2 linked regions of the Adhaeribacter radiodurans genome follow. The protein of the gene in region 1 interacts with the protein of each later gene in a pairwise test. Links are inferred from orthologs where the notes say so. Each region holds a gene or a part of one and is shown in the gene's direction. Other genes may lie near its edges.

Region 1 (4,799 bases):
GTAGCAGGTGCCGGTATTAAAGTTAAAAAAGTTACGGCTGAACTTAGGCTGGAAAAAGGTAGTGGATTTTTAATTTACCAGAAATTATCCGTTGATAAAAATATGCTCCTGTTTTTGCTAAGCTATCAAATAAAGTAAACAGAAGATATTCTTGGTATTTCTTTATAAAATACTAAAATTTTAACGTTATAAAGCTGTTGTATGTTACTATGCTATTATGAGGAAAATTCAGCTTATTATATTAAATAGGGACAAGTTTATTAAATATACTCAAAGGGATAAAAATACAAGAAAGGTGCTTCTCGTTTCTAATTAATTACCACTGGTTTAGAGGTAAACAAGTAGGTAGTATCTTGCCGGAATTGGTTGTTTTCGCTTCGTAAAATACTAAAATTGTTAAGTTCAATATCCCAGTTATACGTTCGTTTATTTAAGTAACTTATTATCTCAGGCAATATTTTAGGGGTAGTATCGCGGAGCGCCAAGGAGATATGCGGCACCCAATTATCCGGATCATAAAAATTTATGGTATTTCTACTGAATGTCCGGATGCCCCGGTATAGTTCGGCATGAACCTGGTTAAAACCATCGGCCCGAATAACGGGCACAAACACAACCGGATGTTCCCCCGGAAAAATACCTAAACCAGTAGTTTTTACCCGAACGGAATTGGTTTGCCCGGCAGCTTCGCTTAAGTAAGTTTTTAACTGTGCCAGCTTCTCTACTTCACAAATTAGCCAGGTAATATGCGGATCGGCCGTAATCTTTACTCCTCTTAAACCGAAGATCCTTTCCAGATCGTCGATTATCCCGTTCACAATTTTAGAATGCTCCGCATCAAGTAAGGAAACAACCGCTACCATCATTTATTTTTAACCTGCAAACGAGAGAAAGCAGGCATTCGTTGTGTTAGTTTTAAGTGTTATTAGATAGAATAAAATAGAAAGTTACTAAACCACGTAGTTTTTACATTTTGTTTTTGTTTAATCACTAAGTAAATCTCCTAAGAAGGACGCAAAATTTGTAAGTTTCAACTTTAGAACTTTTTAACCTTCTGAGCTTATATTCTTTAGACTTGCAACTTGCTGTAGCCTTACTTACCTTTGCGTTTTTTATTTCTACAATTCATGATTTCTATTAATAATCTCGATTTTCATTTTGGTAGCCGCACCCTCTACGAAGATGCCAATTTACACATTAAACCGAAAGATAAAATTGGGTTAATTGGCCTAAATGGTACGGGTAAATCTACGCTGCTGCGCGTGTTGGTAGGGGAGTATAAGCCTGATAATGGAACCATCCAGATGAGTCGCGAAACTACTTTGGGCTTTTTAAATCAGGACTTATTGTCGTACCAAACAGAGGATAGTATATTACTGGTAGCTATGCAGGCTTTTGAAGAAGCCTTGGTGTTGCAAAAGAAGATCGAGGACGTTTTACACGAATTTGAAACAGACTACCGCGACGAACTGGTAGATGTTTTAGCCAAACTGCAGGAGCAATTTGAAGCCTTAGACGGCTATAACATTCAAAATAAAGCCGAAGAAATTTTAGAAGGATTAGGTTTTAGCACCGAGGATTTGCAAAAACCCCTAAAAACTTTTTCGGGTGGCTGGCGCATGCGGGTAATGTTGGCTAAAATTTTATTGCAAAAACCATCTTTGCTGCTGTTAGATGAGCCTACTAACCACCTGGATTTACCTTCGATTAAATGGCTCGAAAATTATCTGGAAAACTATGAAGGATCGGTTATAATTGTTTCCCACGACCGGGAATTTTTAGATAAAACTACTAATACCACCGTTGAAGTAGCGCAGCAAAAATTAAACTTATACGCGGGTAATTACTCTTTTTACCTCGAAGAAAAAGAACTTCGCAACGAAATCCAGAAAGGCGCTTTTGAAAACCAGCAATCTCAAATACGGCAGGCCGAGCGGTTTATTGAGCGGTTTAAAGCCAAAGCCTCGAAAGCCAAACAAGCCCAGAGCCGCGCGAAAATGCTCGATAAATTAGAACGGATTGAAGATGTAGCCAGCGATGCACCAAAAGTAAATTTTAAATTTCAGTTTAACGTACAACCAGGCCGTCATATTCTACGCCTGGAACACATGAGCAAAAGCTACGGCGACAAGGTTATTTTCCGGGACACGCACGTAAACATTGAACGGGGCGATAAAATTGCTTTAATTGGGGCTAACGGTAAAGGTAAATCTACGCTTTTACGCATTATTGCCGGCGATGAAGCAATTAATGGCAAGCGCCAACTCGGGCACAATGTAATTATGTCTTTTTACGCGCAGCACCAGTTAGAATCTTTACACGTAGATAACGAAATTCTTCAAGAACTGATAGAAGCTGGTAGCAAGCGTAACGAAATGGAATTACGCGGCATATTAGGTTCTTTCTTGTTTACGGGTGATGCAGTATTTAAAAAAATAAAAGTATTATCCGGAGGAGAAAAATCGCGGGTTGCTTTAGCTAAAACCCTTATTTCGGAAGCTAATTTTTTGCTGCTCGATGAGCCTACCAACCACTTGGATATGCAATCGGTTAATATTCTGATCCAGGCTTTGGAACAGTACGAAGGTACTTTTGTGGTAATTTCCCACGACCGTTACTTCGTCGAAAATGTGGCAAATAAGATTTGGTACATCGAAGATTATCAGCTAAAACAATACCCCGGCACTTACCACGAATACGAATATTGGCAGGAACAACGCGATAAGAACAACCGGAAAACGGGAGATAAAATAGAAAAGCCCACCGCAACTAAGCCGGAACCAATTAAAACTTCAACTACATCGGCCAACACTGCCGCTTTGCAGCAGGATCTTAAAAAATTAAACCAGCAGTTAAAAGAAGTAGAAAATCAAATCAGTGACTTGGAAACCAAACAAGCCAATTTGGAAAAACAACTCGCTGATCCAAATATTTACGGTAATCCTACTCAATTACAGGAAGCTACCCAGCAGTTCGATTCTATTAAAAAGCAACTGGAACTTAAAAATACCCAATGGGAAGAATTCTTGCTGGCAATTGATGAACTCGAAAATCAAGTAAAAAATTTCTGATAAAATAAACCAGAAGTTGGTGTATATTCGTTTTATTACCTTTACGCTTAATAATGAATAGACACCAACTTTTTTTATTTTCCGTTCTTTTTAGCTCTTTATATTGGGCAACTTCCTGTGTTCCTGTAGAGCAAACTACTGCTACCTCGGGTACTACTTCCGGTAAATCAGAATATTCCGGCTCTACTGGACTCCGCTACGAGGATTTTGTGTATGATCCAACCATAAAGTCGGTGCAGTTCTATGTACAAACCGGAAACGCCGAAGAAGTTTTTAATGCCCCGGTGGTTCCTATTACGCAGACAGACCCGGTTATGCTGGAGTTTGACCAGTTAAATACCCCCCAGCAACGGTTTACGGTTAAATTTGTTTACTGCAACATCGACTGGGCAGAGGCGCGCTTAACCCAGATTCAGTTTATTGATGAGTTTAATGAGTTTTATATTACTGACGCACTCTCTTCTTACAATACCAAAGTACCGTATTTCCATTACCGGTTTCAATTACCCCGCGTGAAATTGCCCGGTAATTACCTGGTAGTAGTCAGCGACCGGAGTGGTAATCCTATTATTACCCGCCGTATGATGGTCTACGAAAACAGGGTGACAGTCGCCGCCAGATCAGTTTTACCAGTAGGAACGGAGGAACGCGCCACTAATCAACAAATCGATTTTAATATACTATACCCCGACTACCCGGTGGTAAATCCATCTCAGGAAATTAAAGTAGTATTGCGCCAAAACGGACGGTGGGATAATGCCAAAACTAATTTGCGGCCCTCTTTCGTGCACGATACCCAAAAACGATTAGAATACACCTTGTTTAATGGTACTAACAGTTTTCCGGGGTTAAAAGAATACCGCGGTTTTGATGATCGCAATTTGCGCGGTCGGGGTTTTAATGTAGAAACCGTTAGCTTGGAAGCAAATCCTGTTGAAATAAAACTTTACCCGGAGAAAAACCGCTCCCGCGACGTTTATTCGCAGGATGTGGATATAAACGGAAAAATAGTTTACGAAAACCGGCGGTTTGGCAGCACCAATACCGGCGATCCGGATTATGTACTGGTTAATTTTTCCTTGGCTGCTCCCGATCCGGTACCCGGTGATGTTTATGTCTTTGGCCAATTGAGCGATTGGAAATTAGATCCGGAATATAAATTAACTTACGTGCCGGCTGCGCAACAGTACGCTGGTAAAATATTGTTAAAACAAGGTTATTATAATTATTCCTTTGCGCTGCAAGCGGCTAATCAGCCTCAAAAAGCTAACGAAGTTTATTTTGAAGGTAGCCATTTTCAAACCCGTAATAATTACGACGTACTCGTTTATTACCGCCCGCCGGGAACGCGTACCGATTTACTAATTGGCTATCAATGGCTTGAAACTAATGGTACCCGCCGTTAAAAATGCGGTAAATCTATTTTAATCATTTTCGTATATTAAAAAAGTATTTTTTCAGTTTAATAGGAGATAACCATAAAAGGCATGTTTTCTATTTTTTCTCCATCTTAAGTTTACAATTAAATGACTTTAAAACATTTTGCTTTAACCGGTTTTATAGCCGTTACAACCTTTTCCCAAATTGCCCAAGCCGATACTGGCCACCGCGAACTTCGCAAAAAATACCAAAAATCTTTTGTTGCTGATTCAGTAGCTTTAAAAGCTCCGAATAATTGGTTTAATCTGGATTTTGCGAATGATAAAGTTTTAGGGGTAAGTACCGAAA
Region 2 (5,295 bases), 3.1 Mb from region 1 along the record:
TCGTGCGCGGCTTTGTAGTTATACAATTTATCTTCGTACACTTCAATTGGGCCAACCACAAAATCAATGGTATTCGTTTTCATATCCATCCAGGCTAAATCGCTGGGTTGGTACTTATCGGTTAATAAAGCTTCGGCGCGTAAAGCCAGGTATTTCTTTAAACCGGCATCTTCTGCTAAACCAGCGGCTTCACGTAGCAGAGACGCCGCTTTTTCTACTTGGGTTTTAAATTGCACATGATAAGGCACCGTTATTAATTTTCCCTGCGCATCGCGGCGCAGAAAAGTGTAGTGGCTTTTTTTATCTTTCAGATTAGCTTTTTCAAATTCGGCTTTGGTTATATCCTTCGGGTAGAAGTTGGCTGTTTCAGGTTTAGGGCCTACACCCGGTATAAAGGGGGCATTGTTTTCCAGCCGGTCCCAAGGTCCATAATTTATTTCTACAAATTTATGGGTAGCCCCATCTTTCACGACGGTTAACAAAGAGTCACGGTTGCCATAAGCTTCGTACCAAAAAAGGTCATCCATTATCTGGGCAATTTCTATCAGCAAGGGCAGCATTTGTTTTTCCTTGGCAGATAATCCGTTTAAATCTGAAGTAAGTTTTACCTGCACATACTTCCCTAAACGTTTGTGAATTGGAGTTACTGAGTTAGTATTGCTGGCTTGGTCTTGATTTGCCGTAGTTGCTTGCTGATTATTGGTTTGTTCTTTTTGATTTTTATTGCAACTCAATAAGCAAAAAGCACTTATTAAAAACAGAATTTGAAAATATTCTCTTTTCATACGATTTAAAATTAATTTTTTCGTAAGATAAATTTTGTTTGGGAATTAACAGATGGTCAACGGCATACATTTTAATAGTAAATCAAGGTCGGCGAATTAAAATTTAATAAATATTTTATTAAAAATTATTCAATGAACAACCTTATGAAATTACCTGAAACCTGTTGTTTGTTAGAAAAAAATCATCAAATTTTACCGCTAAAATATTCATCTTGACTGCTATATTTCGTATAAGCCCGTAGATGTTGCAAATACAATTTTTAAGTATCAAAGTAATTAGTGTCTGCTACATTTAAGAGCAAAACTGCACTAATGCATTTACTTGATTGTTTTACAGATATATTCGTTTATGCGAATACGAATTTTTTGAATTTAAGTAAAGTATTTACATTTGAAAACCGTTTAATAATAACCAGTATTCATGAGTAGTTTCTCGTATATTGCTAATGCAGACGCATCGTACATTGATGAGTTGTATAAAGCCTATCAACAAGACCCAGAATCAGTAGATTTTGGCTGGCGTAAGTTTTTTGAGGGGTACGATTTCTCCGTTAAATATACGTCAGAAAATGGACATAACGCTCCATCTGCTAATGGTTCCAGCAAAACCGCTCCTGCACCGGCAGCTTCCACTTCCGACATTGACCGGGAGTTAAAAGTACGTAACCTGATTCAGGCTTACCGGAGCCGGGCGCACCTGCTTTCTAAAACAAACCCGGTTCGTCCGCGCAAAGACCGGAAAGCTTTATTGGATTTAAAAGATTTTGGTTTATCCGAAGCCGATCTGGATATTGTTTTTCAGGCCGGAGAAGCTATTGGTATTGGCGCTTCTTCGCTGCGCGACATTATTACAGCACTGAATAAGATTTATACCGAAACTATCGGATTTGAATACATGTACATCCGCGACCCGGAAGTACTGGATTGGTTCCGGGATAAGATTGAGAAAGAATTTTTAAATTTTGATCCACCTCTGGAGCACAAAAAGCGGATTCTGAAAAAGTTAAACGAAGCTGTTGTTTTCGAAAACTTTTTGCACACTAAATTTTTAGGTCAGAAACGTTTTTCTCTGGAAGGCGGCGAAACTACCATTCCGGCTTTGGATGCCATTATTGATAAAGCCTCTGAACTGGGCGTAGAAGAAGTAATGATTGGGATGGCCCACCGCGGCCGTTTAAACGTGCTGGCTAACACCCTGGGAAAAACTTACGAGCAAATATTTAGTGAGTTTGAAGGTACTGCCGTACCGGATTTAACCATGGGCGATGGCGATGTAAAATACCACATGGGTTATTCCAGCGAGGTAACTACGGTGTCGGGCAAAAAAGTAAATTTAAAACTGGCGCCTAACCCCTCGCACTTAGAGGCAGTTAACCCAGTGGTAGAAGGTTTTGTACGGGCTAAAATTGACAGCATGTACAAAAACGATTACGATAAAATCCTGCCTATTTTAATTCACGGGGATGCAGCTCTGGCTGGTCAAGGCATTGTGTACGAAGTAACTCAAATGTCGCAACTGGAAGGTTATAAAACCGGAGGTACTATTCACTTTGTAATTAATAATCAGGTTGGTTTTACTACCGATTTTGAAGATGCCCGTTCCTCTATTTACTCAACAGACGTAGCTAAAATTATTGATGCCCCGGTATTACACGTAAACGGCGACGATCCGGAAGCTGTAGTTTACGCCGTACAGGTTGCTACCGAATACCGCCAGCGTTTCCACGCGGATATTTTTGTGGATATGGTTTGTTACCGCCGTCATGGGCACAACGAAAGCGACGAGCCTAAGTTCACGCAGCCGCAATTATATAACCTGATTTCCAAGCACCCGAATCCGCGGGAAATTTATAATAAAGTATTAATTAACCGGGGCGAAGTAAACGCGCAACTAGCCGAAAACATGGACAAAGAGTTCCGTGATTTACTGCAAGACCGTTTGAATTTAGTAAAACAAAAACCATTACCTTACAATTACCAGGTACTGGAAAAAGAATGGCAGGTATTACGCCGCTCAACTCCCGAAGATTTTGACAAATCGCCGGATACCAGTATTAGCCAGGAAGTAGTAGAAAAAGTAGGTAAAGCACTTTCTACTATTCCGGAAGGTTTTAAACCTTTAAAGCAGATTGAAAAATTGCTAAAAGAACGGCAGGACATGTTCTTTAACACCAAAACCCTGAACTGGGCTGCGGCTGAATTACTGGCTTACGGATCGCTATTGCTGGAAAATAAGATTGTACGATTAGGCGGACAAGATGTACAGCGCGGTACTTTCTCGCACCGGCACGCTGTATTGCACGATGCTGAAACCAATTCAGGTTATAACAGCTTAAATTACATCGACGAAAACCAGGAGAAAATGCGAATTTACAACTCCTTGCTTTCGGAATACGGGGCATTAGGCTTTGAATTTGGTTATGCCATGGCCAACCCTAACGCTTTAGCAATCTGGGAAGCACAATTCGGTGATTTTGCCAACGGCGCCCAGGTAATGATCGACCAATTTATTACGCCTTCCGAGTCTAAATGGCAACGGATGAACGGTGTGGTAATGTTATTGCCGCACGGTTACGAAGGCCAAGGTCCGGAACACTCCAATGCCCGCCCGGAAAGATTTTTACAGCTAGCTGCCGAATACAATATTTTTGTAACCAACATTACTTTACCGGCTAACTTCTTCCACGTGCTGCGTCGCCAATTAGCGTTGCCATTCCGGAAGCCGTTAATTAACATGGCCCCAAAATCCATGCTGCGTCATCCGTTAGCCGTGTCGCCGGTATCTGAATTTACATCTGGTTCTTTTAAAGAAGTAATTGGCGATACGTATGCCGAAGCGAGCGAGGTAACCAAAGTAATTATGTGTTCCGGTAAATTCTATTACGATTTATTTGATGAGCAGCAAAAAAACAATCGAAAAGATGTAGCTGTTATTCGCCTGGAGCAATTGCATCCGTTCCCGCACTTGCAACTGGAAGCCGAATTAAGTAAATACAATAATCCGAAGGTATACTGGGCACAGGAAGAACCATCTAACATGGGTTACTGGGCGTATATTTTACGGGCTTTACGCTTCAAAAATATTTTGCAGGATGTTATTGCCCGTAAAGCTAGTTCATCGCCAGCTACTGGTTATCTTAAAATCCATAACAAAGAACAACGCGAGCTTATCGAAAAAGCATTCGCGATTTAGTAGTATTTAGTTAAGAGTTATAAGTTAAAAGTTAAGAGTTGGAAAGAGGTAAAAAGTAAGTAGGTTTAAATTTTTAAATTTATCTTATAAACCTTATTTCTAATTGTATACTTTTAACTCATAACTCTTAACTTTTAACTCATAACTCAAAGATATATGTCATTGGAAGTAAAAGTGCCCGTGGTGGGCGAGTCGATAACCGAAGTAACTATTGCCAAATGGCTAAAAAAAGACGGCGACCAAGTAGCAATGGACGAAGTTATTTGTGAACTGGAGTCGGATAAAGCCACCTTTGAGCTACCAGCTGAAGGAGCCGGTATATTGCGCATTATAGTAGCCGAAGGCGAAACCATTCCGATTGGTACGGTACTATGTAGCATCGAGGAGGGCGGTAGCAGCAACGGTACGGGTACTACCACCGGTGGGGCCAGCGCCGAAAGTAAAGGCAGTGGCTCTGGTTACGGCGGTGCAGTAGCAGAACCACAACCCGCCGAAGCCAAAACCATTACGGATCCGCAGAGTACACCTGCCGCCGAAAAAGCTCCGGTAGCCGACAGCTCATACAATCCAGTGTCAACTAATAATAACCCGCAGGTAGGCAATGCCGCAGCTACAGCCGCTGGCGGTTCCAAAGAAATTAAAATTCCTACCGTAGGCGAATCTATTACTGAAGTAACTATTTCTAAATGGCTTAAAAAAGATGGTGAAGTAGTTGCTCTCGACGAAGTTATTTGCGAATTGGAATCCGACAAAGCTACTTTTGAATTACCCGCCGAAGTTGCCGGTACTTTACACATTGTAGCCCCGGAAGGTGAAACTGTACCGGTTGGTTCCGTTATTTGTACCATCGAAAGTACTACAGGTGCTGTTTCCGGTGCTCCAGCTGCTCCGGCCAGCGCACCTGCATCCCAGTCCGCGCAAGCCGCTGCGGCCTCTAACGGGGGAGCTCAAACCTATGCTAGTGGCACTCCTTCGCCGGCTGCTGGTAAAATATTAGCTGAAAAAGGTATTAATGCAACGGATGTGGTTGGCTCTGGCCGGGATGGCCGCATTACGAAAGAAGATGCCGTAGGTGCGCAGGCTAAACCTGCTGCGGCGCCACAAGCACAGCCTGTTGCTCCTGCTTCAAAGCCAGCAACTTCGCAACCAGCTTCTGCGCCGGCCACTTCGGGTAACCGTAATCAGCGTCGTGAACGGATGTCGAGCTTACGGAAAACGGTAGCCCGTCGGTTAGTAGCGGTTAAAAACGAAACGGCCATGCTGACTACTTTTAACGAAGTAGATATGAAGCCGATTATGGACATCCGGGCAAAGTAC

What was found. Proteins that work in one complex are often made in the same cells at the same time.
Region 2: the proteins of HUW48_RS11000 (region 1) and HUW48_RS22905 interact in binary tests that used the Escherichia coli proteins (3 or more experiments, as listed by UniProt). The link is inferred for Adhaeribacter radiodurans from one-to-one orthologs.

What each region holds. Positions count from the first base shown.
Region 1 is NZ_CP055153.1:2,654,004-2,658,802, reverse strand. The notes cover bases 728-3,599. They hold HUW48_RS11000 (ABC-F family ATP-binding cassette domain-containing protein), read left to right. Parts: upstream 728-1,127; coding sequence 1,128-3,071; downstream 3,072-3,599. Other genes in these bases: HUW48_RS10995 (type IX secretion system plug protein), read left to right, coding at 3,125-3,599; HUW48_RS11005 (2'-5' RNA ligase family protein), read right to left, coding at 728-866. Also shown: HUW48_RS11010 (porin family protein), read left to right, coding at 1-138; more of HUW48_RS11005, read right to left, coding at 309-727; more of HUW48_RS10995, read left to right, coding at 3,600-4,477; HUW48_RS10990 (S8 family peptidase), read left to right, coding at 4,598-4,799. UniProt on the Escherichia coli protein: Genetic data indicate it may be involved in ribosome assembly or function.
Region 2 is NZ_CP055153.1:5,752,053-5,757,347, reverse strand. The notes cover bases 811-4,178. They hold HUW48_RS22905 (2-oxoglutarate dehydrogenase E1 component), read left to right. Parts: upstream 811-1,206; coding sequence 1,207-3,978; downstream 3,979-4,178. Other genes in these bases: odhB (2-oxoglutarate dehydrogenase complex dihydrolipoyllysine-residue succinyltransferase), read left to right, coding at 4,135-4,178. Also shown: HUW48_RS22910 (dipeptidyl-peptidase 3 family protein), read right to left, coding at 1-785; more of odhB, read left to right, coding at 4,179-5,295. UniProt on the Escherichia coli protein: E1 component of the 2-oxoglutarate dehydrogenase (OGDH) complex which catalyzes the decarboxylation of 2-oxoglutarate, the first step in the conversion of 2-oxoglutarate to succinyl-CoA and CO(2).